DNA from 4 places in the Cupriavidus ulmosensis genome. Region 2 is predicted to be linked to each of the others. Evidence: predicted binding sites of a transcription regulator. Region 2 holds the regulator's gene; each other region holds the start of a gene.
What was found. Region 2 encodes sigma-54, which starts transcription at its own class of promoters, with help from an activator protein. Its sites were predicted from a motif close to TGGCANGNAANCTGCTTT; they were not measured.
Positions count from the first base shown of each region.

Region 1: ACWTPI_RS28185 (amidohydrolase/deacetylase family metallohydrolase) is a predicted target of sigma-54. The motif match lies at 5,482-5,499, and genes of this name have one in related genera.
Region 3: ACWTPI_RS00420 (transglutaminase family protein) is a predicted target of sigma-54. The motif match lies at 3,553-3,570, and genes of this name have one in related genera.
Region 4: nifE (nitrogenase iron-molybdenum cofactor biosynthesis protein NifE) is a predicted target of sigma-54. The motif match lies at 5,808-5,825, and genes of this name have one in related genera.

Region 1 is NZ_CDRMWP010000002.1:1,904,084-1,911,757, reverse strand. Features, by position in the region: gene ACWTPI_RS28210 (transporter substrate-binding domain-containing protein) at 1-809, shown strand, start outside; gene ACWTPI_RS28205 (amino acid ABC transporter permease/ATP-binding protein) at 912-2,519, shown strand; gene ACWTPI_RS28200 (LLM class flavin-dependent oxidoreductase) at 2,639-3,970, shown strand; gene ACWTPI_RS28195 (flavin reductase) at 4,069-4,611, shown strand; gene ACWTPI_RS28190 (MarR family winged helix-turn-helix transcriptional regulator) at 4,646-5,173, opposite strand; gene ACWTPI_RS28185 (amidohydrolase/deacetylase family metallohydrolase) at 5,533-6,795, shown strand; gene ACWTPI_RS28180 (xanthine dehydrogenase family protein molybdopterin-binding subunit) at 6,815-7,674, shown strand, end outside.
Region 2 is NZ_CDRMWP010000001.1:491,669-499,342, forward strand. Features, by position in the region: gene rapZ (RNase adapter RapZ) at 1-38, opposite strand, end outside; gene ACWTPI_RS02230 (PsiF family protein) at 155-490, opposite strand; gene hprK (HPr(Ser) kinase/phosphatase) at 694-1,665, opposite strand; gene ptsN (PTS IIA-like nitrogen regulatory protein PtsN) at 1,744-2,199, opposite strand; gene hpf (ribosome hibernation-promoting factor, HPF/YfiA family) at 2,618-2,968, opposite strand; gene ACWTPI_RS02250 (RNA polymerase factor sigma-54) at 3,018-4,493, opposite strand; gene lptB (LPS export ABC transporter ATP-binding protein) at 4,627-5,415, opposite strand; gene lptA (lipopolysaccharide transport periplasmic protein LptA) at 5,450-6,094, opposite strand; gene lptC (LPS export ABC transporter periplasmic protein LptC) at 6,187-6,819, opposite strand; gene ACWTPI_RS02270 (KpsF/GutQ family sugar-phosphate isomerase) at 6,835-7,674, opposite strand, start outside.
Region 3 is NZ_CDRMWP010000001.1:95,729-103,402, forward strand. Features, by position in the region: gene ACWTPI_RS00395 (amino acid ABC transporter ATP-binding protein) at 1-48, opposite strand, end outside; gene ehuD (ectoine/hydroxyectoine ABC transporter permease subunit EhuD) at 45-716, opposite strand; gene ACWTPI_RS00405 (ABC transporter substrate-binding protein) at 723-1,499, opposite strand; gene ACWTPI_RS00410 (IclR family transcriptional regulator) at 1,678-2,487, shown strand; gene ACWTPI_RS00415 (tetratricopeptide repeat protein) at 2,695-3,426, shown strand; gene ACWTPI_RS00420 (transglutaminase family protein) at 3,585-7,166, shown strand; gene ACWTPI_RS00425 (circularly permuted type 2 ATP-grasp protein) at 7,193-7,674, shown strand, end outside.
Region 4 is NZ_CDRMWP010000001.1:928,011-935,684, reverse strand. Features, by position in the region: gene ACWTPI_RS04305 (globin family protein) at 1-449, opposite strand, end outside; gene ACWTPI_RS04300 (nitrogen fixation protein NifQ) at 735-1,304, opposite strand; gene fdxB (ferredoxin III, nif-specific) at 1,319-1,627, opposite strand; gene ACWTPI_RS04290 (CCE_0567 family metalloprotein) at 1,663-1,854, opposite strand; gene ACWTPI_RS04285 (NifX-associated nitrogen fixation protein) at 1,891-2,403, opposite strand; gene nifX (nitrogen fixation protein NifX) at 2,396-2,809, opposite strand; gene nifN (nitrogenase iron-molybdenum cofactor biosynthesis protein NifN) at 2,868-4,259, opposite strand; gene nifE (nitrogenase iron-molybdenum cofactor biosynthesis protein NifE) at 4,289-5,776, opposite strand; gene ACWTPI_RS04265 (hypothetical protein) at 5,956-6,807, opposite strand; gene ACWTPI_RS04260 (hypothetical protein) at 6,817-7,296, opposite strand; gene ACWTPI_RS04255 (hypothetical protein) at 7,331-7,651, opposite strand; gene nifK (nitrogenase molybdenum-iron protein subunit beta) at 7,667-7,674, opposite strand, start outside.

The sequences.
Region 1 (7,674 bases), on a different contig from region 2:
CAGCTTTCCTGATGGCAATGGCCACCGCGGCCGCCGTGTTCGGCCTGGGCGCCGGCAGCGCATGGGCGCAAGCCGCGCGGACCCTGGCGGCGGGCACGCTCAAGGTCGGCATGCAAGCGACTTATCCGCCATTCGAATACTACGAGGGCGACAAGATCGTCGGCGCCGACGCCGAACTGGCGCGCGCGCTGGCCAAGCAGCTCGGCGCCGAGGCCAGCTTCGCCGACACGCCGCTGTCGCAGCTCATCCTGGGCCTGAACGCCAGCCGCTACGACATCATCATGTCGGCCATGTACGTGACGCCCGAGCGCAGCGCGCAGGCCGCGGCGATTCCCTACGCCCAGACCGGCTCGGCCATCATGGTGGCCGCCGCGACCGGCCTCAAGCCGCGCACCATGCAGGACCTGTGCGGCATGCACCTGGGCATCGTGCAGGGCACGGCCTGGGTGGGGCAGCTGCACGCGGTCTCCGACAGCTACTGCAAGCCCAACGGCAAGGCCGAGATCCAGATCAGCGAGTTCGCCTCGACCTCGCATGTGTTCCAGGCGCTGCTGTCGAACAACGTGCAGGCCGGCATGCAGGTGGCGGCCACCGCCAAGGCGCTGGCCGACAAGTCCGCCGGCCGCGTGGTGGTGACCTCGACCGAGCTGATCAATCCCCAGACCATCGGCATCTTCGTGCGCAAGGACAACAAGGCGCTCTTCGAGGCCGTGTCGCGGGCCCTGGCGTCTCTCAAGAAATCCGGCGAGTACCCGGCGCTGCTGCAGCGCTACGGGCTGGCGCTGCCGCCGGCGGACAAGGCGTCCTGACGGACCGCGCGATGCCCGCCCGGCACCGTCCCGCGGCTGCTGTCGCTGCAGCAGCCGCGCCGGCGGCCCGCCGCCGCGCGCGGCATTCCCTGGAGAGACCCCATGCATTTTGATCTTGGATACATGCTGACGTTGTTCGCGATGCCGGCATTCTGGAAGGCCAGCCTGACCGTGGTCGAGCTCAGCGGGCTGGCATGGCTGTTCGCGGTGGTGCTGGGCTTCCCGCTGGCGTGCGCGCGGATGTCGGGCGCGCGCATGCTGCGCGTGCCGGCGGCGCTCTACATCTGGCTGTTCCGCAGCCTGCCGCTGCTGGTGCTGATCGTGTTCGTCTACAACATGCCGCAGTTGCTGCCGGCCACCGGCGGCGTGCTGTCGAGTCCGTTCATCTCGGCGCTGATCGCGCTGGCGCTGACCGAGACCGCCTACATGGCGGAGATCCACCGCGGCGCGCTGCTGTCGGTGGCCAAGGGGCAGTACGAGGCCGCCGCCGCGCTGGGTATCCGCCCGGTCGGCACGCAGCGCCTGGTCATCCTGCCGCAGGCGCTGCGCATCGCGCTGCCGACGCTGGGCAACCAGTTCGTGTCCTGCGTGAAGCTGACCTCGCTGGCCTCGGTGATCTCGCTGAGCGAGCTGCTGCTGGTGGGCGAGCGGCTCTACGCGCAGAACTTCCTCGTGATGGAGACGCTGCTGGCCTGCGCGATCTACTACGTGCTGATCGTCACGGTGTTCGGCTGGGCCATGAAGTACGTGGAGCACCGCATGAACACCGCCGGCCGCAAGCCCGCCACGATGAGCGCGGAGCAGGTGGCGACGCTGCGCGGCACGCTGCCGGTGCCCGCGGCGGCGGCCGCGCCCGCGTCCGGCAAGGGCGCGCCGCCGGCCCTGGCCCTCAAGGGCCTGCACAAGCGCTACGGCGAGCACCACGTGCTCAAGGGCATCGATCTCGACGTGCGCGCCGGCGAGGTGGTCTCGATCATCGGCCCGTCGGGCTCGGGCAAGACCTCGCTGATCCGCACCATCAACGCGCTGGAGCGCATCGACGGCGGCGAGATCATCCTGTTCGGCAACACCTTCATCACGGCCACCGACCGCGCCGACATCCCGCGCGTGCGCCGGGGCGTGAAGGACATCGGCATGGTGTTCCAGGGCTTCAACCTGTTTCCCCACCGCACCATTCTCGAGAACGTCACGCTGGCGCCGAACTACCACGGGCGCGGCGGCCGCGCGCTGACCGCCGCGCGCGCGCTGGCGCTGCTCGACAAGGTCGGCCTGCTGGCGCACGCCCACAAGTATCCGCACCAGCTCTCCGGCGGCCAGCAGCAGCGCGTGGCGATCGCGCGGGCGCTGGCGATGGAGCCGGCCATCATGCTGTTCGACGAACCGACCTCGGCGCTCGACCCCGAGCTGGTCGGCGACGTGCTGGCGGTGATCGGCAAGCTGGCGCGCGAGGGCATGACGATGGTCATCGTCACGCACGAGATGGACTTCGCCATGTCGATCTCGGACCGCATCGCCTTCATGGAGGGCGGCACGGTGCAGCTGTTCGCCTCCCCCGCGGAGATCCGGCAGCAGCCCGGCGCCGGGCGCGTGCGCCGCTTCATCGGCCTGGGCGACGCGCCGTGCGGCGACGCGGGCGCCGTGGCGTCGATCGCGCCGCTCGCGCCGGTCGTCCCGGTCGCCGCGCCGGTCGTCGCCGAGCGCGCGGCATGAGCCCGCCGCTCCGCTCCCGCCTGCCGGCCCGGCGCAGCACCGGGCGCCGCGGGCCAACCGTTTTCATTGCCACCGGAGCGCCGGCACGACGCTCCAATTCTTGAAGGACACCTACCGTTATGAATGATCGACACATGGTTCTCGGGATGCTCGCCTACGCCACCGGGCAGCACGCGGCGTCGTGGCTGCAATCCACCGCGCCGGCCGACGCCACCACCAACATCGAGTACTGGCGCAGCGTGGCCGCGCTGGCCGAGGAGGGCATGCTCGACCTGTTCTTCCTGGCCGACAGCCCCGGCGCGCGCACGGAGAAGCTCAACGACTTCTCGCGCTTCCCGTACATGATGAACATGTTCGAGCCGATCTCGCTGCTGTCGGCGCTGGCCGGCACGACCAAGCACATCGGCCTCGGCGCCACCGGCTCGACCAGCTTCTACGAGCCGTACAACCTGGCGCGCCTGTTCGCCTCGCTCGACCACCTCTCGCACGGCCGCGCCGGCTGGAACGTGGTGACGACCGCGAGCGACTACGCCGCGCGCAACTTCGGCCTCGACAAGCTGCCGCCGCACGGCCAGCGCTATGCCCGCGCGCGCGAGTTCTTCGACGTGGTGATGCGCCTGTGGGATACCTGGGAGGACGACGCCTTCCTCGCCGACAAGGCCAACTGCCGCATGTTCGACCCGGCGAAGTTCCACATCACCGACTACCACGGCGAGCACTTCAAGCTGTACGGCGGCCTCAACATCCGGCGCACGCCGCAGGGCCGCCCGGTCATCATCCAGGCGGGCTCGTCCGAGGAAGGCAAGTCCTTCGCCGCGGAAGCCGCCGAGGTGGTGTTCTCGTCGGACCCGACCTTCGAGGAGGCCAGGCAGTTCTACGCCGACGTCAAGGGCCGCATGGCGCGCTTCAACCGCGACACCAGCCAGCTCAAGGTACTGCCGGGGCTGTCGGTGATGGTCGGCAGCAGCAAGGCCGAGGCCGAGGACAAGTACCGCGAGCTGCAGAGCCTGATCCATCCGGACGTGGGCCGCATGCGGCTGGGCATGGACCTGGAGGCGGACCTGACCGGCCTGCCGGTGGACGAGCCGATCCCCGAGCACGTGATCCCGCAGAAGGCCAACCTGCACCAGGCCTATTTCCGCCAGATCACCGCCATGATCCGCGAGCAGAAGCTCACGCTGCGCCAGATCTACTCCAGCTACGACCGCGGCAAGGTGACGCTGTGCGGCACGCCGGAGCAGATCGTCGACCACATGGAGGAATGGGTGGACGGCGGCGCGGCCGACGGTTTCATGCTGGCCTTCCACGTGATCCCGAACGACACCACCGACTTCGTGCGCAAGGTCGTGCCCGAGCTGCAGCGGCGCGGGCGCTTCCGCAAGCAGTACACGGGCACCACGCTGCGCGAGCACCTCGGCCTGGAGCGGCCCGCGAACCGCTACGCGCGCTAGGCATGCGCTGCGCGCGCGGCCGTCCCCGCGCGGGGCGCCGGCGCGTGCCGGCGCCCGCCATGATGTCCGCAGTCAGATTCGATCGAAGGGAAAATGTCATGTCCACCGATACCGTACTCACCCCGGCCGCGCAGGCGGGGACACAGGCCGCCGCCAGGGCCGTCACCGTCGCGGCGTTCCGCGACGCGATGGCCGACCTCGGGGCGGCCGTGCACATCGTCACCACGGATGGCCGCGCCGGGCGCGCGGGCTTCACCGCCTCGGCGGTCTGCAGCGTCACCGACTCGCCGCCGAGCGTGCTGGTCTGCATCAACCGCACGTCCTCGGCCTACGCCGCGACCATCGCCAACGGCGCCGTGTGCATCAACACGCTGAGCGCGGACCAGAAGCCGCTGTCGGCGGCGTTCTCGGCCAAGGCGTCGATGGACGAGCGCTTCGCCAGCGGCGAGTGGTCCGGCGCGCCCGGCAGCGCCCCGGCGCTGCGCGGCGCCATCATGTCGATCCATTGCCGCATCGACAGCGCGGTGCAGGTCGGCACGCACGACATCCTGCTGTGCGAGGTCGACCGCATCGAGAGCAACGCGCACGCCGGCATCCTGATCTACTACAACCGCCGCTACCACGACATCGCGCGCGAGTGAGCGCCGCGCGCGGGGCCGCGGCGGGGCAGGGGCCTCAGTCCTGCGGCAGGCGCAGCGGCACCACGTTGTCGGCGTTGTTGGCCTTGACCAGGCGGATCATCAGCAGCATGAAGATGTCGCGCTCGGCCGGCGACAGGTGGTCGATGGTGCGGTCATGCGCGCGCTGCACCGCGGGCGCCATCTTCCGCAGCAGGCGCTTGCCCTGCGTGGTCAGCTTGACGAGCCGCTGGCGCCGGTCGTGGATGGCCTGCGCGCGGTCGACCAGGCCGCGCGCGTGCAGGCGCGGGATGACCTCGGCCACGCTGGAGCGTTCCAGCCCGATCTCGATCGCGAGCGTGTTCTGGTCGATCTCGCCGAGCGCGTCCAGCGTGCTCAGCAGGCTGTACTGGACCGGCGTGATGTTGAATTCCCCCGCCTCCTCGGCGAACAGGAAGCCGTGGATCTGGTGCATGCGCCGGATCAGGAAGCCGGGGCGCTTGAACAGGGGCGTGCTCGCCTGCAGGACGTCGAGCTCGGCCCGGACCGGATCGGTGATGAATGTCTCGATAGTCGTGGTTGACATGGAATGCTGTAAGCCGAAATTGGGAGCCCGGGTTCTTGTCCGGGACGTGATTCGTCGGATCGGATGGCGCAGGCCGCGCTGTCCGCGCCGGTGCGCCGTGCCACTGCCGAAAAGCAAAATCCGGGCCGCTTGGTGCCGTACATGGTACTGCATGCGCTCGCCAGCAACCCCGCCGCGGGCATCAAAAAGGTGCGCCCGCGCCGGCGCGCCCCACAACTTGGTGCAGCGCGCACGCCAGAGATGCGGGGTATAACCCGCATCAAACCGTTTTTCCCGAGAATCTCCGCGGATGCCGGCCCTGCGTTTATCGGCACGGTATTTGCGGTACACCACACATCTTGTCACCGGAACCGCATCTCATGCCTCAAATTCTGCTCAAGGGTGGCCGCGTCATCGATCCGGCCGCGGCGCTCGACGCCACGCTCGACATCCTCGTCGACGGCAACACCATCGCCGCCATCGGGCCGGACCTCGCCGCGCAGGCGCCGTTCGCCGACGTCATCGACTGCGCTGGCCAACTGGTGCTGCCCGGGCTCATCGACACCCACGGCCACGTGTACCAGTACGTGACCGGGCGCTTCGGCCTGAACGCCGACCATTGCGGCGTGCAGTCGGGCGTGACCACTATCATCGACCAGGGCGGCGCGAGCTGCATCACGCTGCCGGGCTTCCGGCGCTTCGTCGCCGAGCCGGCCGCCACGCGCGTGCTGTCGTACATCTCCGCCTACCTGGTGGGCGGGCTGGAGGGACACTACTATCCCGACCTCTACAACCCCGCCTGCCTCGACGCGGCGGCCACCGTCAAGAGCGCGCTGGCCAACCCGGACCTGGTCAAGGGCGTCAAGGCGCATGCCGAGATCGGCGGTTTCGCGCGTTGGGGCCTGGACGTCATGCGCATCGCCTCGCGCATCGGGCGCGACGCCGCGCTGCCGGTCTACATCCACTTCGGCCAGCTGTGGCCCAAGCCCGAGCAGGGCGGGCGCGAGGTGAACCCGGACTCGATCTTCAACCAGGTGGTGGACATGCTCAAGCCGGGCGACATCCTGGCGCACCCGTTCAGCCGCCACCCGGGCGGCTTCGTCGAGGAAAACGGCCGCCTGCACCCGCTGGTGCACGAGGCGGTGGCGCGCGGGCTCAAGATCGACGTGGGCCACGGCTCGCATTTCAGCTTCAAGACGGCACGCATCGTGCTTGATGCCGGTGTCATTCCCGATACGCTTGGCGCCGACATGCACGGCTACAACACGCACGTTCCCGCTCCCGCCGGCACGCCGGACAGCCACCCGGACGAGGAGCATTCCTTCCTCGGCCGCACCCAGTTCAGCCTGGTCAGCGCGATGAGCAGCATGCTCGCGCTCGGCCTGCCGCTGAACCACGTGGTGGCGATGGCGACCGCCAACGCGGCGCGCATGGCCGGCATGGAAGGCGAGATCGGCACGCTCAAGGTGGGCGGCGCCGCCGACATCAGCGTGCTCGACGACCGCCGCGGCCGCTGGGTGCTGGAAGACAACGAAGGCACGCAACTGGTGACGGACCGCATGCTGTCGCCGCTGTTCTGCCTGCGCGACGGCATCCGCCACGACGCCACTTCGCCGACGCTGCCGCTAGCACGCGCGGCCTGACCGAGCAAGGAGAGAGCCGATGAACCGGCAAGGCAAGGCGAAGGCCCACGACGGGCCGCAGGGCATCGGCGCGTCGCTGCCGCGCAAGGAAGACGAGCGCTTCATGCGCGGGCGCGGCGAGTACGTGGGCAACATCCGCATGGTGGGCATGCTCGACGTGGCCTTCGTGCGCAGCCCGGTCGCGCACGGCCACATCGTCGGCATCGAGAAGCCGGCCGGCTTCGAGCACGCGGTGTACACCATCGCGGATCTCGACGGCGTGGCGCCCATCGTCGCCAATTCGGGGCTGCCCGGCTTCAAGCCCTCGGAGCAGCCGGTGCTGGCGCAGGGCAAGGTGCGCCAGGTCGGCGAGACCATCGCCATGTGCGTGGCGGCCACGCGCGCGGCGGCCGAGGACATCGCCGCGCAGGTCTTCGTGGATTTCGAGGAACTGCCCGCGGTGGTCGACATGCTGGCCGCGCGCAGCGCGCCGCCGGCGCTGGTGCACGAGCACTGGGGCGACAACGTGTTCCTCGAGGCATTCGTCGACGCGCATCCCGAGGTGGATCTCGAGGCCATCCGCCGCGACGCGCCGATCCGCGTGCGCCGCCGGCTGCGCACCGCGCGCCAGAGCATGGCGCCGATGGAAGGGCGCGGCGTGGTGGCGCACTGGGACAAGCGCCTGTCGCAACTGATCGTGCACACCTCGGCGCAGATGCCGCACATCACGCGCACGGGCCTGGCCCACTGCCTGGGCCTGGACGAGGGGCAGGTGCGCGTGATCGCGCCGGACGTCGGCGGCGGCTTCGGCTACAAGGGCATCCTGCTGCCGGAGGAAGTCTGCTGCGGCTGGCTGGCCATGCGGCTGGAAAAGCCGGTGCGCTGGATCGAGGACCGCCG
Region 2 (7,674 bases):
CCGGAGCCGGAAATTCCGGTGATAAGTATGATGCGCATAGCGTCACAAGCATAACATCAGGGGAATGACGCCGTCATGACGGCGCGGGCGCCAAGAAAAATGGCGAACCGGGGTTCGCCATTCGACTGCGTGCCTTGCCGCAAGGGCGGCCCTTTTACTTGGACAGGCAATCCTTCATGAAGGCCTTGCGCTCGTCGCCCTTCTTGCCGGTGGCGTCCTTGTTGCACGCCTTCATCTTTTCCTGCTGGCTGTTGCCGGGCGCCGCCGCCGGCTTGTTCGACAGGCAGCCCTTCATGAAGGTCTTGCGCTCGTCGCCCTTCTTGCCGGAAGCCTGGGTGTTGCAGGCCTTCATCTTGTCCTGCTGGGTGTTGGCGGCTGCGGGTGCCGCCGCGGGGGCGGCGGGTGCGGCGGGGGCCGCAGCCGTCTGGGCAAACGCCACGCTGGCGAACAGCGGGGCTACCAGCGCGCACATCGCGATCATCTTCTTCATGCTTGCTCTCCTGGCTGTGGAAAACGTCATGGCCGCCGGCCTGTCGGCGCGGCGGCTCGGGGTGGGCTCGATGCCCATTACAGCACAAAACGGACGATGTCCCAAAGCCGTTGACGGCCTGGACCCGCAAGCAATGTAAGCAAATGAAAAACCGCGCGGGGCGGGCGCGCTTTCTGCGCGCGCGCGCCCGCGCTCCCGGCGCTTCAGAGCAGCCGGCCCTGGCCGCGCGCGACCACGTCGGCCTGCATCGCCGCGCGCTGGCGGTCCATGAAGTCGCGCAGCGTGTCGATGCCGCGCAGGCGCAGGATGGTGTTGCGCACGGCGGCCTCGACCAGCACGGCGAGGTTGCGGCCGGCCGCCACCTGGATCTTGACCATGTGGATCGGCAGGCCGAGCACGTCGAGGTATTGCGAATCGAGCGGCAGGCGCTCGAACTCGCCGTCGTTGCGGCGCACGAGCTGCACCACCAGCTTCATCTTCATCTTCCGGCGCACCGCGGTCTCGCCGAAGATGGTCTTGATGTCGAGCAGGCCCAGTCCGCGCACCTCGAGCAGGTTCTGCAGCAGCGGCGGGCAGCGGCCTTCGATGAAGTCCGGCCCCAGGCGCACGAAGTCCACCGCGTCGTCGGCCACCAGCCCGTGTCCGCGCGAGATCAGTTCCAGGCCGAGCTCGCTCTTGCCCAGGCCCGACTCGCCCATGATCAGCACGCCCATGCCGAGGATGTCGAGGAACACGCCGTGCATGGTCACGCGCGGCGCGGAGATCCGCGAGAGATAGAGTCGCAGGTGGTCGATCACCGCGGCCGAGGACACCGGCGTGGTGAACAGCGGCGTGGACGAGCGCGTGCAGCGCAGTTCCAGGTCGGGCGGCGGCTCCATGCCGTCGGCGATCACCAGGAACGGCGGCTCGAGCAGGATCAGCTCGCCCATCTGGCGCTTGCGCATCTCGTCGTCGAGGCGCTGGTAGTAGGTGATCTCCGGCTTGCCGAGCACCTGGATCCGGTTCGGGTGGATCAGGTTCAGGTGGCCGACGAGGTCGGCGGCGGAGGTGGCTTCGCGCGCGAACTCGACGTCGAAGGCGCGGTCCGCGCCTTCCAGCCCAGCAACCCAGGAGAGTTTGATGTCGGCTGCGTTGTCGTCGAAGATCGACTGCGAGGTGACGCCAGTGAGTTCCATGCGGCTACTTTCGGGGGACGGGCTTTCAGGCCGGGCGGGCCGTCGCCCGGCGTGCCGGGTGGCGGCTGCCCAGGCGGATCAGGGATGCCATTGCGTCAGCAACTGGTGCACGGCATCGGAAGTGGGCAGGGTGGCGAGTCCTTCGCGCATCTCGCGGTCGGACAGCAGCTGGGCGATCTCGGAGAGGATTTCCAGGTGTTGCTGGGTGGCCTGCTCGGGCACCAGCAGGAAGATCAGCAGCGATACCGGCTTGCCGTCCGGCGACTCGAACGGGATCGGCTCGGCCAGGCGCATGAAGCCGGCCAGCGGCTGCTTCAGGCCCTTGATGCGGCCGTGCGGAATGGCCACGCCGGCGCCGAGGCCGGTCGAGCCCAGCGATTCGCGGGCAAACAGGTTGTCGGTCACGGTGGCGCGCGCTACGCCGTGGTTGTTCTCGAAGAGGAGCCCGGCCTGTTCGAACACCCGCTTCTTGCTGGTGACGCTGACGTCGAGGTTGATGTTGCCGGGTGGCAGCAATTTAGCCAAACGATTCATGTGGAATGCGCAGGTTTTTCTAGTAAGCAGGCCCGGGGCCGGCAGGGGGGCGCGCCAGGCAAAAAGGGGATGAAAAGGCTGGTGCCGGCTCATACCCGCATTGCACCGGTTGTCCCATGCCGGTGTCGGGCGTCTGGCCATTATAGAGCAGGCCCGCCCCCGCCTTGTGCATCGCAATAGCCCGTGCGCGGAAGCGGTGCCGCGCGCATGCCCGGAATCGCTGAACCACCGTTCATGTATTGCGCAGCATACACCGGCGGCGGGGCGTTGCGGAATCCCCTTGTGGCATTGCGCAACGGCCGCCGGCGCGAGGGTGGACACGAAAGCGGACGGCGCAAAAAAGCCGCGCAACGGGCGCGGCTTGTTCTGGTTCAAGGGACTGACACCGGCGGCCCCCTTGGCGGGCCGCCAGGCACGGTCATTGCTGCATCTGCGATGCGGCCATCTGGTACTTGACCGCGTCGCGGTCGTGGCTCTGCACGCGATCCTTGTGGCGAATCACCTGCCGGTCGAGCTTGTCGACCAGTGCGTCGATGGCGGCATACAGGTCTTCGTGATGCGCCTCGACAAAGATGTCCTTGCCCTTGAGATGTAGATTGATTTCCGCATACTGCCGCCGGTCCTTTTCTTTTGTATTGTCGACAGAGAGCAGCACGCTTACGCCAATGACTTGATCGAAATGCCTGACGATACGCTCCAGTTTCGTTTCCACGTACTCACGCAGCGGGGGCGTGATGTCCAAGTGGTGTCCACTGATCTTGAAGTTCATAGCGTTTCTCCTTCTGAAAGAGCCACACCAGGCAGGCGGTGCGGCTCGGCTACAAAGTCTTGCGGAGATTGACGGCAGGGATTTTCAGCGCTTCACGGTATTTGGCCACGGTTCGCCGGGCCACCACGAAGCCTTGCTCGCCGAGCAGTTCGGCGATCCTGCTGTCCGACAGGGGGTTCCTGGGGTCTTCGGCTCCTATGAGTTGCTTGATCAACGCCCTGATTGCCGTTGATGAGGCCGCGCCGCCGGTTTCCGTGGATACGTGACTGCCGAAGAAGTACTTCAGCTCGAAAGTCCCCATCGGCGTTGCCATGTATTTATTGGTTGTCACCCGAGAGATGGTGGACTCGTGTAAACCCAGTGTATCGGCAATCTCCCGCAAAACCAAGGGGCGCATCGCAATTTCCCCGTGGGTGAAGAAGTTCTTTTGACGTTCGACAATCGCTTGTGCGACGCGCAATATGGTGTCGAAGCGCTGCTGGATATTCTTGATGAGCCAGCGCGCTTCCTGCAGCTTCTGCTGCAGCCCGGCCGCGCCGGAGTCGCCTTTTGCGCCGCGCAGGATCTGCGCGTACATGTCGTTGATGCGTAGCCGCGGCATCACATCCGGGTTGAGCTGCGCGATCCAGCCGCCGCTCATTTTCCGCACGAACACGTCGGGCACGACGAAGTCGGCCTCGGGGCGGCTGTAGGCATGGCCGGGGTAGGGCGCGAGCGAGCGGATCAGCTCGTGCGCGGCCTTGAGGTCGGCCTCGTCGACCTGCAGCGCCTTCTTCAGGCGCGTGTAGTCGCGCACCGCGAGCAGTTCGAGATGGCTGGTGACGATGGTCAGGGCCAGCTCGCGCTGCGGATGCTTGAGCCGGCGCAGCTGCAGCGCCAGGCATTCGGCGGCGTTGCGCGCGCCCACGCCGGCGGGGTCGAAGCTCTGCAGCAGCGTGAGGATGGCGTGCACCTCGTCGAGCTCGAATTCGAGCTCCTCGGGCAGTTCCGTGCAGATTTCCTCGAGCGAGGCGCTCAGGTAGCCGTCGTCGTCGAGCGACTCGATCAGGAAGATGGCCAGGCCCTTGTCGCGCATGGAGATCTTCAGCGGGGCGAGCTGCTCCATCAGGTGCTCGCGCAGCGTGGGCTCCGCGTCGCGCAACTGCATCGGGGTCTTTTCGTCCTCGTCGCCTTGCGGGCGGCGGGCGAAGTCGTCCAGGCTCCAGTCGTTGCCGTAGTCCTCGCCGCTGTCGCTGTAGCTGTCCTCGCTGTCGGCGGCGCCGTCGGCGCGGTTCTCGCTGGTGCCCTGGCCGTCGGCGGGGGCCGGCGCGGGCGCGCTCTGCAGGTTGACCGAGCCGTCGGCGGCCACGCGCAGCGGGCTTTCGATCCAGTCGTTCTCGCGTTCGAGCAGCGGATTCTCGGTCAGGGCCTGTTCCACTTCCTGCTGCAGTTCGAGCGTGGACAGTTGCAGCAGGCGGATCGACTGCTGGAGTTGCGGCGTGAGCGCGAGATGTTGCGAGAGGCGGAGCTGTAGCGACGGTTTCATGCGAGCTATTTTATGCCCAACTTCCGTACTGGTGGAACGGAAATTGCTATCGCTGGCGTCGCCGTGATCGTTTGCGGGGCGAAAGGCGGCATGAACGCCGCCTCGCGGGTGTCCCCGCGTGCCCCTCCCGCGGCTACATGCGGAAGTTCTCGCCCAGGTAGACCTTGCGCACCGACTCATTGGCGATGATGTCTTCCGGCTGTCCGGACGCCAGCACCGTGCCTTCGCTGATGATGTAGGCGTGGTCGCAGATGCCCAGGGTCTCGCGCACGTTGTGGTCGGTGATCAGCACGCCGATGTTGCGCGCCTTGAGGAAGCTGACGATGCGCTGGATCTCGCCCACCGCGATCGGGTCCACGCCGGCGAACGGCTCGTCGAGCAGGATGAAGCGCGGCGCGGAGGCCAGCGCGCGCGCGATTTCCACGCGGCGGCGCTCGCCGCCCGACAGCGACAGCGCCGGGTTGTCGCGCAGGTGGGCGATCTGCAGGTCGTCGAGCAGGGTGTCCAGGCGCCGCTCGATCTCGGCCTTGGCCAGCGGCTTGCCGTCGTGGACCTGCAATTCCAGCACGGCGCGGATGTTCTCCTGCACGTTGAGCTTGCGGAACACCGACGCTTCCTGCGGCAGGTAGGACAGGCCCATGCGGGCGCGCTCGTGGATGGCCAGGCCGCTGATGTGCTTGTCGTCGAGCACGATGTCGCCCTCGTCCAGCGCCACCAGCCCGACGATCATGTAGAACGAGGTGGTCTTGCCCGCGCCGTTGGGGCCGAGCAGGCCCACCACCTCGCCGCTCTTCACGTCGAGCGACACGTCCTTGACCACCGTGCGCGAGCCGTAGCGCTTCTTCAGGTGGCGCACGACGAGCGTGCTGCTTTCGGTCAGGACGTTGGTCGCGGACGACGGTTCGGTCAAGGTAGCGGTCATGAAGGCGTGAATCCGTGGGTCGGCTGCGGCGGGGTCAGGGGGCGGCGGGGGCCGGCGCGGGCTTGAGCGGCAGCGCGCTGGCGGCGGCGCCGCTGGCGGGCTGCTCCTGGCGCGGCGACAGCACCGCGCGCACGCGCCCTGACGGGCTGCCCGCGGTGGCGTTGTCGGTGCCGCCGGTGGCCGTGTAGAACTCGTTGCGGCTGTCGTAGGTGATCACCGCGCCGCGGATCTCGTCGATCAGCTTGGCGCCGGCCAGGCGCGCCATGCGGGCGTGGCCGATCAGCTTGGACAGGTCCTGCTTGCCGTCGGACTCGATGCGGTCGCCCCAGCCGTCGATGTATTCATCGACGTTGTCGCGCTTCTGGCGGATGTAGGCCTGCTTGCCGCCCTTGGAGGTGGCCACCGCGTACTGGTAGCCCTCGGGGTCGGTGCGCACTTCCGCCGCGTCCGACTTCAGCACCATCGTGCCCTTGGTCAGCACCACGTTGCCGGTCAGTACGTACACCTGCTTGACGTCGTCGTAGCTGGCGTTGTCGGCCTCCAGCACTAGCGGCTTGTCGCGGTCGGCCTTCTCGGCGCGGGCCGGCGCGACCAGCGCCAGGCCGAGGAGGGCCGCGGCCGTCATCAGGGCAGCCGTGCCGCGGCGGCGACAGGACGATGTCGTCAGGAATGGATTCATATTGGCGTGGTGGCGGTTGGCGCGGACGGCTGTGGCCCGCGGGCGGCTTCGTTTCTCTGGCGGTTTCCGGGTGGGGCCACGTCAGGCCCTGCTCACGGCCTGGCCGCGGGGCTGGCCGGCGGCGGGACCGTGATGATGGTGCCGTGTACGTTACCCAGCAATTGTACTTCGCGGGTGACGTTGTTGAAGACGAGCCCGTTGGCGGTCATCACGGAAGGCCCGCGCGTGAGCTTGACGGCCTTGTCGGTCTTGACGATGTCGTCGTTGACCAGCACCTGGAAATACTCGGAGGCGGCCGTCATGGGTGGGTCCTTGGACGGGTCGGGCCCCTGCGCGCGCACGATCAGGGCGTTGCCGAACAGGTCCACCACCGAGCCCTCGGCGTTCATGGTGCCGCGGTCGGCATGGCCCGTGACCGGCGGGCGGCCGATCTCGTAGGCGCGCATGGCCGGCCTGGTCACTTCGTAGGTCTGGTCGTCGGCGAAGTGGATCATCTTGTCGCCGGTGAAGCGCATCTTGGTGTTGCCGTCCTCGGCCAGCTCGGTGGCCGAGAAGCGGACCATGTAGTAGTCCGGCTCGTGTTTGGCGCCGACCGGCCCGGCGGGCGCCTCGCGCGGCGAATTGACCTGCACCAGCCAGAACGTGCTGCCGGCCACCAGCGCCATCAGCAGCAGGGGCAGCAGCCGCATGCCGAGCCGGCCGAGGGAGGACAGGAATTCCCGCATGTGTCGTGGCCGGCCTCAGATGACCTTGGCGCGGGTCAGGTCGTGGATGTGCAGCGCGCCCACCAGGCGGCCGTCGGCGTCGACCACCAGCATCTGGTTGATGCGGTTGGCCTCCATCACCTGCACCGCTTCCACGGCGAGCTGGTCCGGGCCCACGGCGTGGGGCGAGCGGTGCATGACCTCGCTGATCGGCATGGTCTTCCAGTCGCGCGGCGTCTCCAGCAGGCGGCGCAGGTCGCCGTCGGTGAACACGCCGATCAGGCGCTCGTCCGGGTCCACCACGGCGGTCATGGCCATGCCCTTGCGGGTGATTTCCATCAGCGCCTGGGCCAGCGGCGTGTTTTCGCGTACCTTGGGCACGGCGTTGCCGCTGCGCATGACGTCGCGCACGTGCGTGAGCAGCTTGCGCCCGAGCGCGCCGCCCGGGTGCGAGCGGGCGAAGTCTTCCTCGCCGAAGCCGCGCGCGTCCAGCACCGCCACCGCCAGCGCGTCGCCCATCGCCAGCGCGGCGGTGGTGCTCGCGGTCGGCGCCAGGTTGAGCGGGCAGGCTTCCTTCTCGACGCCGGCATTGAGGTGGGCGTCGGCCAGCTTGGCCAGCGCCGATTCCGGATTGCCCGTCACCGAGATCAGCTTGGCGCCGATGCGCTTGACGATCGGGACGATCGACAGCAGCTCGGCGGTCTCGCCGGAATTGGAGAAGGCGATCAGCACGTCGTCGCGCGTGACCATGCCGAGGTCGCCGTGGCTGGCCTCGGCGGGGTGCACGAAGAACGAGGGCGTGCCGGTCGAGGCCAGCGTGGCCGCCACCTTGCGCCCGATGTGCCCGGACTTGCCCATGCCCGACACCACCACCCG
Region 3 (7,674 bases), 400 kb from region 2:
CACGTGGTGGTCGCCGTAGTGCTTGTGCAGATCGTGGATGTGGATCATGTTCTCTTCCTCCCCGCGCCGAGGCGCCGCTCCAGCCGGCGCAGGCAGAACACCAGCGGCAGGCTCATCAGCAGGTACAGCAGGGCGACCAGCGTGTACACGGTCATGTTCTGGAACGTCGACGAGGCGATCAGCTGCCCCGCGCGCGTCATTTCCGCCACCGTGATGGTGGACACCAGCGACGAATCCTTGAGCATCATCACCAGCGTGTTGCCATAGGGCGGCAGCGCGATGCGGAAGGCCTGCGGCAGGATCACGCGGCGCATCACCAGCGCGGGGCGCATGCCCATCGCCTGGGCGGCTTCGCGCTGGCCCGGGTCGACCGCTTCGATGCCGGCGCGGAAGTTCTCCGCCTGGTAGGCCGAGTAGGCGATGCCGAGCCCGATCACGCCGGCCTGGAACGCCGTCAGGTGGATGCCGATGTCGGGCAGCACGAAGTAGATGTAGAACAGCTGCACGATGATGGGCAGGCCGCGGATCACGTTGATCACCGTCGCCGCGCCCCACGACAGCGCGCGCACCGGCGACAGCTTCAGCAGCGCCAGGGCCAGCCCGATGGCGCTGCTGAGCAGGAAGGCCAGCACCGTCACCTGCACGGTCACGATGGCCCCCTGCAGCAGGATCGGCAGGAAATCGCGCGCCTGCTGGAAGAAGTTGGCGGCTTCCATCGCGGCTCACATGCCCCATTTCTGCACGATGCCCGCCAGCGTGCCGTCGGCCTTGATCCGGGCGATGGCCTTGTTGATGCGGGCCAGCATCTCCGCGTCGCCCTTGCGCACCACCAGGCACACGTCGCCCACGTTGACCGGCTTGTAGCCAGCGGCCAGCTTCACGCCCTGGAAGGCGTTCTGGCGCAACTGGTACGCGATGATGGGCTGGTCGCCGAGGCCGGCCTTGATGCGGCCCAGCGCCAGGTCGCGCGTCATGTCGGCGACCGAGTCGTAGCTGCGCACCTCCTTGAAGATGCCCTTCTTGTTGAGCATGTCCAGGAACACCGTGCCGACCTGGGCGCCCACCACCTCGCCCTTGAGTTCGTCGAGCGAGGCGTAGGGCTTGTTGTCGTCGCTCTTGACGATCAGCCCTTCGCCGTAGGAGTAGACCGGGTCGCTGAAGTCCACCACCTGCTGGCGCGCCGGCGTCTTGAGCATGGCGGCCGAGATGATGTCGATCTTGCCGGTGGTCAGCGACGGCACCAGCGCGGCGAAGCCGGTCTGCTGCACGTTGACGCCGAAGCCCGCCGCCTTGCCGACCGCGGTGACGGTGTCGATCATCATGCCCTGGATGGTGTTGGTCTTGACGTCCAGGAAGGTGAACGGCACCCCGGTGGCGGTGGCGCCCACGTTGTAGGCCGGCGGCGTGCCCTGGGCGCGGGCGGCCGGGAGGACGGAGAAAATGGTGCCGGCGGCGCACAGGATCAGTGCAGTGCGGCGCGAGATCGAAAAGCGGGACATACGGACACTCCTGGCAGATGGGACAAAAAGGTGCCCAGGCGGGGGCAGCTCACGGCTTCATGCAACGAACATGCCAATTTTCAATTTTCATGGATCAAAAATTAATTGGTGTTAACAAGTAATTGCGCTTTAAGAATCGATATGCGATTCTTCGGCCTGATTCGTCACTGTCATCGCCATGCCCGCCTCCCCCCTGCCGTCCCCCGAAGCCGATGCAACGCCCAGCCTCCTGTTCAACCAGTCGCTGGAAAAAGGGCTGGCCGTGCTGCGCGCGTTCAGCGCCGAGCGCCGCACCATGACCATCGCCGACGTGGCCGAGGCCGCCGGCATCAACAAGAGCTCGGCCCAGCGCATGGTCTTCACGCTCGAGCAGCTGGGCTACCTGCGCCGGCATCCGCAGACGCGGCGCTACCAGCTCGCGCCGCGCGTGATGGAAATCGGCTTCAACTACCTGGCGGCCAATCCGCTGATCGAGGTGGCCAACCCCTTCCTGTCGGAGCTGACCAAGGTCACGACCGAGACCTCGTGCCTGACCGAGCCCGACCTGCTCGACATGGTCTACATCGCGCGGTTCGTCAGCGCGCATTTCGTGCCGGTGCACATGCCGATCGGCAGCCGCATCCCGATGTACTGCACGGCCTCGGGCCGCGCCTACCTGAGCGCGCTGCCGGAGGACGACGCGCTCGCCGCGATCGGGCGCGCGCAGCGGATCGCGCATACCGTCCATACCCGCACGCAGGTGGACGACATCCTGGCCGTGCTGCGCGAGGCGCGCCAGCGCGGCTACGCGGTCAACTGCGAGGAGCTGTTCCTGGGCGACATGACCATCGCCGCGCCGGTGATCGGCGGCAACGGGCGTCCGCTGGGCGCGGTGCACGTGGTCGCGCCCACCAGCCGCTGGACGCGCGAGGAAGCCGAGCGCAAGCTCGCGCCGCCGCTGCTGCAATGCGCGCGCGCCGTGAGCAGTTCGGTGCGCGCGCTGGGCTAGCGCGCTGCGGCGCGGGGCTGGCCGCCGGTCCCGGCCGCCGCCCTGCGCCGGCCATGCGCGATGCCGGGCCGGCGTACCCATGCCTGCGCCCGCCGCCGGCATGGCGGCGGCGCGGGGGCTCCTGGCGGGATGGCGGCCGCGCCCGGGCGCCGCGCAAGGCTTACACTCGAGACGTGGAGTCAGCGTGTGTCTTGCCGGGAGCCTGCCATGCCGCTTTTTCGCCGTCTTTCCCCCTTGCTGGCATCCGCCGCGGCGGGTGCCGTTCTGGCTTTCTCGCTCAGCGTCTGCGCCGCCCCGGCGGCCCGGGCCGCGCCGCGGCCGCCGGCCCCGGCGCAGGCGCTCACGCAGCAGGCGGTGGCCGCCTACGACGCCGGCGCCTTCGACGCCGCGCTGCGCGACTTCGCCAGGGCGGCCCAGCAGGGCAACCGGCTGGCGCAGTTCAACTACGCCATGATGCTGCTGCGCGGCGAGGGCACGCCGGTGCGCCAGCAGGAGGCGCTGACGTGGCTGCGCCGCGCGGCCGACAACGACATGACCCACGCCCAGTTCACCTTCGGCGAGCTGTACGAGCACGGCGACCTGGTGCCGCGCTCGCTCGAAGCGGCCAACACGTGGTACCGCCGCGCCGCCGAGGGCGGCCACGTGCAGGCCCAGGTGGCGCTGGCCACCAACTATTTCACCGGGCGCGGCGTGGCGCGCGACTACGGTCAGGCCTTCGCGTGGTACAGCCGCGCGGCAGCCGCCGGCGACGGCGACGCGCAGTACATCGTCGCCAGCTACTACGAGCGCGGCGAGCCCGGCGTGGTGGAGAAGGACATCGAGCAGGCCAAGATCTGGTACGCGCGCTCGGCCTCGCACGGCGATCCCGGCGCGCTGGCCAAGCTGCGCTCGCTGCTCGAGGAGGGGCTCAAGGCCAGGCAGCAGGCCGGCGGCATGTAATGACGGCGTAGTCTGGCTATGCTCGCATGGCGGCATGCCACGCCGGCGGCGGCCGGCGGTGGCGTATTCCGGCCGCCGCGCCCGGTTCCCGGGCGGCGGGGCGGTACAACTCTTGCTTACGAGAAACGGCACAAATACTGCGCCAATGGGAGGCCTTTGTGGCAACGCACGTCGCACTGAATCACGTCACCCACTACCGGTATGACCGGCCGGTGAAGCTCTCGCCGCAGGTGGTCAGGCTCCGGCCCGCACCGCACTGCCGCACCCCGATCCTTTCCTATTCACTGCGCATCGAGCCCGAGCAGCATTTCATCAACTGGCAGCAGGACCCGTTCTCCAACTACCTGGCCCGGCTGGTCATCCCCGAGCCGACGCGCGAGTTCAAGATCACCGTCGACCTGGTGGTCGAGATGGCGGTCTACAACCCGTTCGACTTCTTCCTCGAGCCCTACGCCGAGGCCTTCCCGTTCAGCTACGACGCGGGCCTGGCGCACGAGCTGGCGCCCTACCTGGTCAAGGGCGAGGCGACGCCGCGCTTCGCCGCCTTCGTCGACAGCATCCCGCGCACGCCCCAGCGCACCATCGATTTCCTGGTGGGCCTGAACCAGCGCCTGCAGCACGACATCCGCTACCTGATCCGCATGGAGCCGGGCGTGCAGACGCCGGAGCAGACGCTGGCGTCGGGCGCCGGTTCCTGCCGCGACTCGGGCTGGCTGCTGGTGCAGACGCTGCGCCACCTCGGGCTGGCGGCGCGCTTCGTGTCCGGCTACCTGCTGCAGCTCACGCCCGACGTGAAGGCGCTCGACGGCCCCAGCGGCGCCGAGGCCGACTTCACCGACCTGCACGCCTGGTGCGAGGTCTACCTGCCCGGCGCGGGCTGGATCGGGCTCGATCCCACCTCCGGCCTGCTGGCCGGCGAGGGCCACATCCCGGTGGCGTGCACGCCCGAGCCCGGCAGCGCCGCGCCGGTCAGCGGCGCGGTGGACGAGAGCGAGGTGGAGTTCCACCACGAGATGTCGATCACGCGCGTCTACGAGTCGCCGCGCGTGACCAAGCCCTATACCGAGGCACAGTGGCAGGCGGTGGCCGGCGTGGGCGCCGAGGTCGACCGCCGGCTCGAGGCGCAGGACGTGCGCCTGACGATGGGCGGCGAGCCCACCTTCGTGGCGGTCAGGGACCGCGACGGCGCCGAATGGAACACCGACGCGCTCGGGCCGACCAAGCGCGGTTATGCCACCGAACTGGTGCACAAGCTGCGCGACCGCTACGGCAAGGGCGGCTTCCTGCACTTCGGCCAGGGCAAGTGGTATCCGGGCGAGCAGCTGCCGCGCTGGGCGCTGTCGATCTGCTGGCGCGCCGACGGCCAGCCGTGCTGGCAGGACCCGTCGCTGTTCGCCGACGAGCGCGAGCCGGGCAACTACAGCGACGCCGACGCGCGCCGCTTCCTCGACCGCCTCGCCGGCACGCTCGGCCTTGACTCCGCCTTCGTGCAGCCGGGTTATGAAGATGCCTGGTACTACCTGTGGCGCGAGCGGCGCCTGCCGGTCAACGTCGATCCGCTGGAGTCGCGCCTGGACGACGAGATGGAGCGCATGCGCCTGCGCCGCGTGTTCGGCGCGGGGCTGGCGCAGGTGACGGGCTACGTGCTGCCGCTGCGCCGCGCCGGCGAGGAGGATGCGCCGGCCCTGCACGGCCAGCGCTGGATCAGCGGCCCGTGGTTCTTCCGCGACGACCGCATGTACCTGCTGCCCGGCGATTCGCCGATGGGCTACCGCCTGCCGCTCGACGCGCTGCCCTGGGTCAGCGAAGCCGACTACCCGTGGCAGTTCGACCAGGACCCGTTCGCGCAGCGCGCGCCGCTGCCCACCGGCGCGCAGTTGCGCGCGCAGTGGCCCGGGCCGGGGTCGACGGGCGCGGAAGGGGCGGGCGGCGCGGTTGGCGGCGCAGTTGGCGGGACAACTGGCGGGACAACTGGCGGAGCCGCCGCCGACGGCACGCCCGGCCGGCACGCCGCCGCGATCCGCGCCGGCACCGCCGCCTTCAGCGCGCGCGGCGGCGCCGCGCCGGCCGGCACGGGCGCCTTCGCCCACGGCGCGGCGGACCTGGCGCGCGTGCCCGCGCGCGGCGAGTCCGCGGGCTGGATCACGCGCACCGCGCTGTGCGTGGAGGTGCGCCATCCCAGCCGCGCGGCCGGCCCCAAGGCCGAGCTGGCGGCCGCCGGCGACAAGCGCGGCATGCTCTACGTCTTCATGCCGCCGCTGACGGTGCTGGAGGATTACCTGGAACTGCTGGCCGCGGTCGAGTCCACCGCCGCCGCGCTGGGCGTGAAGATCGTGCTCGAAGGCTATCCGCCGCCGCGCGACGCGCGCCTGAAGCTGCTGCAGGTCACGCCCGACCCCGGCGTGATCGAGGTCAACATCCATCCCGCCGCCAACTGGGACGAGCTGGTCGACCATACCGAATACCTCTACCAGGCCGCGCACGAGACCTACCTGAGCAGCGAGAAGTTCATGGTCGACGGCCGCCACACCGGCACCGGCGGCGGCAACCACTTCGTGCTGGGCGGCGCCACGCCGGCCGACAGCCCGTTCCTGCGCCGCCCGGACGTGCTGGCCAGCCTGATCGCGTACTGGCACAACCATCCCTCGCTGTCCTACCTGTTCTCGGGCCTGTTCATCGGCCCGACCAGCCAGGCGCCGCGCGTGGACGAGGCGCGCAACGACCAGCTCTACGAGCTGGAGATCGCCTTCGCCGAGCTGCAGCACCAGCTCGACCGCCTGGGCAGCACGCAGGGCGGCATCGGCGGCGGCGCCTACATGCCGCCGTGGCTGGTGGACCGCACGCTGCGCAACATCCTGATCGACGTCACCGGCAACACGCACCGCAGCGAGTTCTGCATCGACAAGCTCTACTCGCCCGACGGCCCCACCGGGCGCCTGGGCCTGCTGGAGCTGCGCGCGTTCGAGATGCCGCCGCACGCGCGCATGAGCCTGGTGCAGCAACTGCTGCTGCGCGCGCTGGTGGCGCGCTTCTGGCGCCAGCCGTACCGCACGCGCCTGACGCGCTGGGGCACCGAGCTGCACGACCGCTTCCTGCTCGGCACCTTCGTGCAGATGGATTTCGACGACGTGCTCAGCGAGATGCGCGAGGCCGGCTTCGCCTTCGACAACGCCTGGTTCGCCCCGCACTTCGAGTTCCGCTTCCCGCGCGTGGGCGAGCTGTCCGCCGGCGGGCTGCACCTGACGCTGCGCAGCGCGCTCGAGCCCTGGCACGTGATGGGCGAGGAAGGCAGCGCCGGCGGCACGGTGCGCTACGTGGACTCGTCGCTCGAGCGCCTCGAGGTGCGCGTGCTGGGCATGAACGAGAGCCGCCACGTGGTCACGGTCAACGGCCGCGCGGTGCCGCTGCAGCCCACCGGGCGGGCCGGCGAGTACGTGGCCGGGGTGCGCTACCGCGCCTGGGCGCCGCCGTCTGCGCTCCACCCCACCATCGGCGTGCACGCACCGTTGACATTCGACGTAGTGGACAGCTGGATGGGGCGCAGCATCGGCGGATGCCGGTATCATGTCTCGCATCCGGGCGGGCGCAACTACGAAACCTTCCCGGTCAATGCCTACGAGGCCGAGAGCCGGCGGCTGGCGCGCTTCTTCACGCTCGGCCACACGCCGGGCGCGATGCGCGTCGAGACGCCGGCGCGCAGCCTCGAGTTTCCGTTCACGCTGGACCTGCGGCAACGCTGATCCGCCTTGCCGCCGAGCTTCGCCCCGTGCCTTTGCAGCCCTCACTGCCCTTCGACGAATCCGCGCCCGCCGCCGAGGCGGCCATGCGCCGCGCGCGCGCGGTGCCGCCCGGGCACCTGGACGAGCTCGGCGCGGGCGCGGGCGGGCTGCGCGAGCCGTGGGCGGGCTTCTTCCAGGTGCTGGGCGAGGACGGCATCGGCGCGCTCGGCCAGCAGGCCGCCGCGATGGCGCGCCAGATCCGCGACAACGGCGTGACCTACAACGTCTACGCCGACAACGGCGGCGCGCGCGCCTGGGCGCTGGACCTGCTGCCGTTCATGGTGGCCGAGGAGGACTGGCTGCAGATCGAGCGCGGCGTGATCCAGCGCGCCACCCTGGCCAACGCCGTGGTGGCCGACATCTACGGCCCGCAGACGCTGCTGGCCAAGGGCCTGCTGCCGGCCGGGCTGGTCTTCGGCCATCCCGGCTACCTGCGCCCGCTCAAGGGCTACCAGCCGCCGGACGGCAA
Region 4 (7,674 bases), 440 kb from region 2:
TGCACCGACAGCGGCTCGGCCCAGCCCCAGAAATCGGCGCGCAGCGCGGGCGGGAAACCGGCATCGTCGAAGGCGTGCCAGAGCTGCACCAGCCACAGCTCGCGCCCTTCCTCGTCGAGCAGCAGCGGCAGGCCGGCGCCGGCCTGCAGGTGCGCGTGGTGCTGGCTGTAGTACAGCGGCCCGCCGCACGACTCGACCACGAAGTCGGCCACGCGCGAGGCCACGCACTCGAAGCAGTTGCCGGCGCGCGCGAACAGCGGCGTGAGCCGCAGCCGCCGCATGTGATGCATCACCAGCTCGCGCAGGCCGCTTTCCTCGCAGATCGCCAGCAGGCGGTGCGGCGGCTGCGGCAGGACCGGCAGGCAGCCCGCCGGCGCCTCGCGCCGGCCCGGCTGCGCCTCGGAGACCGGCCAGTGCAGCGTCAGGTAGCAGGCCCGCGTGCACGGCACCCAGCGGGCGCCAGACGGCGATGATGTCGATGACGGCAATGTCGGCGATGTCGGGGAAGGCGATGCGGGCGCGGCGCGGTGGTGCGGATCCATGAGCGTGTCGGGATTGTGGTCCGGTTTGTCGGCTATGGTGCTGGCTCTTGTGTCGGTTATGGCTGGTTATATATTGCCGTATATAACGGTAGACGTGCCAACGCAATTTCCATGCCGTGACCAGAAAAACGACGGCCTGCGCACGCGCAAGCGTCGCCATCGCGGCGTGACAGGTCGGGGGAGCCGCGTCCGCTACTCGGCTCCGAAGCACATGGCGTAATCGGAACACACGCCGCAGCTCGGCGCCTTGCACAGGAAGATCTCCTCCTGCTCGCACAACTGCTTGTAGAAGAACTTCTTCCACTTCATGTCGTGCGTGTTCTTCGCCGCGAGCCGCGGGAACCAGCGGCCGATCAGCGCGGACAGCTCGCGCCGCGACGGCAGCAGCAGGTCCTGCCACAGGTGGTTGTCGCCGAGGCTGGCGCAGGCCAGCGCATGGGCCACCTGGTTGGCTTCCTCGGCGGGCCCGGCGGCGGGATCGGCGTGCGCGTTGAGCAGCGCCACCAGGTCGTCGAACTCGTCCAGGCGCGCCCCGGCGCGGCTGGCGCCGGCCAGCGCGTCCCAGGCCAGCCCCAGCGCCAGGTCCGCGCCCGGAAACCAGCGCGCCAGCAGCCGGCGCGTCTGGCCGGCGTCGAGCCCCGGCAGCGGCAGCAGGCCGGTGCCGCCGCGCGCGAAGCCGGCCGACAGCACGCCGGCCAGCGCCAGCGCGGTGGGATCGTCCCGGTCCGCCGCGCATGCCATCAACACCGCCCGATAGTCCATGACCGGCTCCTCGCTCACAACGCGGCGGCGGCGTGCGTGTAGCACTTCTTCGGGCAGATCTTCGCGCACGCCGTGCAGCCGATGCACAGCTCCTTGTGCGCGATGGTCATGACCTTCTTCTCGTACTCGTCGTCCTCGTCGTCGTCGCCGGCCAGCGCGATGTGCTCGCCGTCCTCGTCCAGGCCGACCAGCTCGAGCACGCCGCGCGGACAGACCCGGAAGCAGCGGCCGCAGCCGATGCATTTCTCCTCGTCGAGCGCGGCGACGAAGGTCGGCGTCCAGATGGCGCCGCTGGGCAGGGTGACGCTGAACATGTCGCTCATGGCGGTTCTCCGTTCTCCGTGGGCGGGCGCGTGGCTCAGGCCACCGCGGCCTTGCGCGCCGCCATCAGCGCGGCGTGGGCGTCGTGGCAGCGCTGCGCCACGGCGAGGATCTGCTCCCAGTTGGTGGGCAGCTCCTCGGACAGGTCGTGCAGGTCCATCTTGGCCTGCGTGGCCTGCGCGTTGAGTTTCTTCAGGCGCGCCTTGAGTTCGTCGGCTTCGGTGCTCATGGTGGTCTCGTTCCTCTCGTTCCTTTCGTTCCGCCTTCAGGCGCCGTAGCGGGCCACGGCCGGATAGGCCTCGATCATGCCGATCGCCTCGTCGAGGAACCTGCCGCCGGCGTCGGCCAGCTTCTCCAGCGACGGAAAACCGAAGCGGTGCACGTCGCGCAACTGCTTGTTGACCACCACCAGCCGGCCGGCCAGCAGCACCAGGCGGCCGAAGCCCTCGTGGCTCATCTTCATCATCGGCGAGACCATCTGGCCGGTCTGGCGCTCGATGGCCACGGCGATGGCGCTGTAGAAGATTTCCAGCCGCCACAGCGTCTCGGGGTCGGGGTCGCCCATCAGCGGGATCGCGCGGCGCTCCTCGGGGGTCAGGATGTAGGGCTTGAGCAACTGCATGTCGCTCTTGCCGTCCCACGCGCCGTGGGTGTCCTGCGCGCGCAGCTGCTTGACCAGCTGCTGCACGAACGGCGTGGCGAGCAGCGCCGCGTCGTCGGTAGCGGCGGTGGCGGCGGTGGAATTGGCGGTGGGCGCTTCGATGCTGGCGTCAGCCATGAGATACCTCGTCGTCTTCGAAATCGTGGGCACGCTCGCCGTCCTTGGCCAGCGCCTTGCGCAGCCACGGCGGCGGCGTGCCCTTGAGCACCTGCTGCAGCCGGCCGAGGATGTCCTCGATGCCCTCGGGCTGCGGCACCTTGATCGGGTGGATCTTCAGCGCCACCACGCGCGCCGCGCCGGAGCCGCCGATGGCGGCCACGTAGAGGATGGCGCAGTCCTTGATGGCGTCCAGCTTGGGCGCGAGCTTGTCCTCGTCGCCGTCTTCCTCCAGCTTGCCGCCGAAGTCGAACGACTCGACGAAGCGGTAGCCGTGCGGCGTGACGTCGTAGGTGACGATGCTCTTGGCCCAGCCGAAGTGCGCATCGACGTACTGCTTGTCCTGGGTGGCGAACGCTATCTTCATGCTCAGTGCTCCTTGGTGTGGATCGGGTAGCCGTTCAGGTATCCACTCGGGTATCCACTCACGCGCCGGCGGCGACGACCGGAATGTCCACCGCGCGCGCCGGGTCGCGCGCGGCGAGGTCGAGCGCCGCCTGCGGCAGCGGCCAGTCGCCCGGGTGATGGTGCGCGATCTGCTCGATCATCAGGTTGGCGACCTCGAAGATCAGGTTCATGGTGCCGCGGTAGCCGACCTGGCGGCGATGCGCGTTGCCGACGCGGTCGAACAGCGGAAAGCCCGCGCGCAGCAGCGGCTTGCCCAGGCGCGCGGCCATCTGCCGGCCGTGCGAATGCGTGATGAGCAGGTCGCAGCCGGCGGCGGCGCGCTCCATGTCCTCCAGGTCGCCGAGCACCACCTGCTGCGCCGGCAGCAGCGCGTGCGCGGCCGACTGCGTGGTGCTGACGCAGCAGCACAGCTCGGCGCCCATCTCGTGCAGCAGGCCGCCGAGCGCCAGCAGCAGGTCGGGCTCGGCGCCGATGGCGACCTTGATGCCGCCGGTGTAGAAATGGCCGTCGAGCATGGCGTCGAGCAACTGGCTGCGCTGGCGCCGGTACCTGGCCGGCACCGGCCGCCCGGAAAGTTGCGCGAGCCGCTCCAGCAGGCGGTCGTTGGCCTCCAGCCCGGTCAGCCGCGGGAAGATCTCGAACCCGGTGCCCGCGATCGATTGCAGCGCCTCGGCCGCCTCGCGGGTCTGCTCGCCCACGCCGATGGTGAAGGCCGAGGCGCCAGCCGCGCGGATCTGCGCGAGCGTGGTGCCGCCCAGCGTGGTGCCGCGCCAGTCGGGCGCGATGTGCCCGTCCAGCGAGCCGGAGATGTCGGGCAGCACGATGGCCTCCAGGCCGAATGCCTCGACGATCTCGCGCAGCTCGTCGATGTCGCCCGGCGACAAATGGCTGCCCGGCAGCAGCGTGACCTGCCCGGCCGCGACCGGCAGCGGCCTGACCAGCGCGCGCACCACCGCGGTGACGGCGTGCTTGTAGCCGTCCTCGAACGCGCCCACGTAGTCGGGCGTGGAGACGTAGACGATCTCGGTGTCGGCCAGCTCCGGCTTGCGCTGGCGCGCCGTGACCAGGTAGCCCTCCACGTCGTCGCCCTTGGTCTCGGTCAGGCCCGTGGAGCAGATGGCGATGATGCGCGGCGCGGCGCGCTTGCGGATGTTGAGCAGCGCCGCCTCGATGTTCTCGTAGCCGCCCAGGATGGTGGTGACTTCGTTCATCGCCGTGGTCTGCAGCGGGATCGCCTCCTTGAAATGGCGCACCAGCAGCACCAGCCCGAACGAGGTGCAGCCCTGCGAGCCGTGCATCACCGGCATGCAGGCATCGAGCCCGAGGAAGGCGAAGCTCGCCCCGAGCGGCTGGCTCATCTTGAGCGGATTGACCGCGCAGGCTTTGCGGGATTCGACGACTTGGGCCATGCTGGCTCCTGGCGATGGCGGCGCGGCCTTCAGGCCGGCACGGCGGCGGGTTGCGGGGCAAATTGCGGGGCAGGTTGCGGGACAGGTTGCGGGACCGGTTGAGCGCCGGGCAGCGCGCCCAGGGTCTCGCCGTCGTCGCCCCACGGCGCCGGGATGCGCACCTGCTGCCACACCGGGTTGTGGATCGCGCGGTCGATCTCGTGCACCAGCTCGACGATGCCCTCGTAGCCGGCGTAGGGATGGTGGCGCTCCTGGTTGATGTCCAGCCACGGCATGCGCGCCTTGAGCGCGACGAACTGCGAGCGCCCGCCCGAGAGCATGATGTCGGCGCGCGCCTCGCGGAGCATGTTGTACATCTCGCGCGGCGTCATGTCGTCGATCATGTGCGCGTCGTCGCCCATGATCTCCTTGATCTTCTGCTTGTCCTCGGCGGTGCTCTTCTTGATGCTGGTGCCGACGATCTCCAGCCCCGCCTCCTGCAGCGCCGCCACCACCGACCACGACTTCACGCCGCCGGTGATGAGCAGCACGCGCTTGCCGGCCAGGCGCTCCCGGTACCGCGCGATGCGCTGCCAGGCGCGCGCTTCCTCCGACGCGATCAGCCGCTCGGCGCGCGCCAGCAGGTCGTCGGGCGCGCCCTGGCGCACCAGCAGCGCGGCGATCTGCCGCAGCGTGTCGCTCATGTCGCCGATGCCGTAGAACGAGCCCTCGAAGTAAGGGATGCCGTAGCGCTGCTGCATCTTGGTGGCGATGTTGATCATCGACTTCGAGCACACCATCATGTTGACCCTGGCGCGGTGCGCGCCGGCGATCTCGTTGTAGCGGCCGTCGCCCGAGATGCACGACAGGATGCGGATGCCCAGCGCGTCGAGCAGCGGCTTGGTCTGCCACAGCTCGCCGGACAGGTTGTACTCGCCGATGATGTTGATGTCGTAGGGCGTGGTGTAGTCGGGCTCGCGCGTGCCGATCACGTAGTCCAGGATGGCCTCGCCGCCAAGCTTGTTGCCGAGGTTCTTGGGCCCGGCGAAGCCCGGCGCGTTGACCGGGATCACCGGCTTGCCGAACTTCTCGCTGGCGCGCTTGCACACCGCCTCGATGTCGTCGCCGATCAGCGCGGTGACGCAGGTCTGGTAGACGAACACCGCCGGCGGGTCGTATTTCTCGATGATCTCGCGCACGCTGCGGAACAGGCGCTTCTCGCCGCCGTAGATCACGTCGAGCTCGTTGATGTCGGTGGTGAAGCCGGTGCGGTAGAGCTGCGAGCCGGACGACGCCGCGTGGCGGTTGTCCCAGGCGTTGCCCTCGCAGGCGATCGGCCCGTGCACGAGGTGGGCCACGTCCACCACCGGCTGCAGCGCGATCTTGGCGCCGTCGAACGCGCAGCCGCCCGCGGCCGCGCCGGGCGAGAGCTGCTTGGTGCAGCCCTTCTTGCGCTCCTTCTCGCTCTTGCCCTGGTTCTTGTCGCAACCGGGCTCGTCGAACACTTCGGCGATCTTGGCTTTCAGCGAAACTGACATGACGGGCTCCTTGCCGGTACGTACCCTTGCACTGGCAATTTCCGTACCACGCGCAAAGCGCCACAAAACCGACGCGGCGGCCACATGACAGTCAGGGAGACACGCGCCGGCACCGGTGTCTTGGCGCGTTTGAATGGATTGCGACAAAGCATTCGCGACACAGCGCCGGCGGCGCGCGCTCAGCGCCGGTCCGCGTTTTCGGCGCCAGTGCCCGTGCCGACCCCGGCACCGATCCCCGCCTGCGCGATGGCCCGCGCGCGCGCTTCCAGCAGCGCGTCCGGCTGTGCGGGCTCGCGCACGGCGAGATAGGCGGCCAGCGCGCGGCGCAGGCTCGGCGCGCGCTGGTAGACGGCTTCGGCGTGGCCCGGGTAGGCGGCGTAGTCGCAGCAGCACACGGCCAGCAGCTGCTCGAAGCGCTCGGGCCGCGCCTCGGCCTCCACGCGCTCGAGCAGCGCGGCGATGGCGCCGGCGCGCAGGTCGCACGCGCGATGCACGCGGTCGCACTCGGCCACCGCCAGCAGCGTCAGGTCGAGCGCGTCGGCGGGCAGCGCGATGCGCCGCGCCAGCGCGGCCAGCAGGATCATGCCGCGCGCGCCGTGCCCGGGATGGCTCGGCCACACCGCCGGCGGCGTGCGGCCCATGCCGATCTTGTGCAGCAGCGCCGCCAGGCGCACCGCCAGCGGCGCGTTGCGGCGCGCGGCCTGGGCCAGCGCGCGCAACTGGTGCTCGCCGACGTCGAGCGGCTCCGGCCCGTCGGCGCCGTGCGGCACGCCGAACAGCGCGTCGAGCTCGGGCAGCAGGCGCTTGAGCCCGGCGCAGCCGCGCATGGCCGCGAAGAAGCCCAGCGGATACGGCGCCATCAGCGCGCGCGCGAGCACCTGACCGCGCTGCGCGGGCGTGAGCCGCTCGATGGCGTCCATCTGCACCGCGCTCACCATCAGCGCCTGCTCCGCCACGCCGAGCGTGGCGGCCTCGCTCTGCGCCGCCAGCAGCGCCAGCCGGATCAGGTCCTGCGCGGTGATGGTGGCCACGGCGCGCGCTCAGTTGTCGTCGGCCAGCACGTCGAGCGCCACCAGTTGCGCGTGCAGCGCGCGCCGCGCGCGCCAGTTCGGCGCGCCGGCCAGGCGCGGGTCGGCGCCCTCGAAGGCGCCGACCGCGTCGCGCTCGTTCCAGTAGATGCAGGCGCCGCCGCGCGCGTCCAGCGCCGCCGCCAGCGCCGCGCGCTCGCTCACCGGCTCGCGCCGGAACACGCCGCGCCCGAGCAGGTGGTCGGCGCGATAGAGCGGCGTGTCCCAGCCATGCTCGGCGCCGAGCGCGCTGATCGCCGGGTATTGCGCGCGCGCCGGCTCGCCGGGCTGGTGGCCCAGCAGCGCGAGCAGCGCGCGCGCCGTGGTCTGGTCATGGATTTCCCGGCGCGACAACGGGTCGGACGCCGCCACCTTGCGGGCGAAGTCCTCGTCGTCGTAGGCAAACCAGGCCCGCGGCACGCCGCCGGCCGGCAGTTCGACCACATAGATCACGGCACGCTCCCAATGCTGTTTACCCTGCCCCGCCCTACTCCACCCCTTCGGCCGCGGTCTTGGCCCAGATCGCGCGGCGGATGCGCTGCGCGATGCCGGACGGGCTGGCGTCGAACGCGCGCTGCGCGGCCGCCAGCGCGCCCTGCGCGATGGCGGCTTCCGCGTGCGTCAGCGGCACGCGGCCGGCCATGTGCGTGGCGCCCGGCACCGCGCGGGCGATGCCCTGCCGGTTCGGGTGCTCGAGCACCGGCACCAGGCGGTCGGCCTCGCGCGCGCCGGCCAGGCAGACCCAGCCGTCGATCACCTCGACCTTGCGGCCGTCCTGCGTGAGCTTGACCAGCACCGTGTCTGCCATGACGGCCTCCCTGCCTCAGCGGA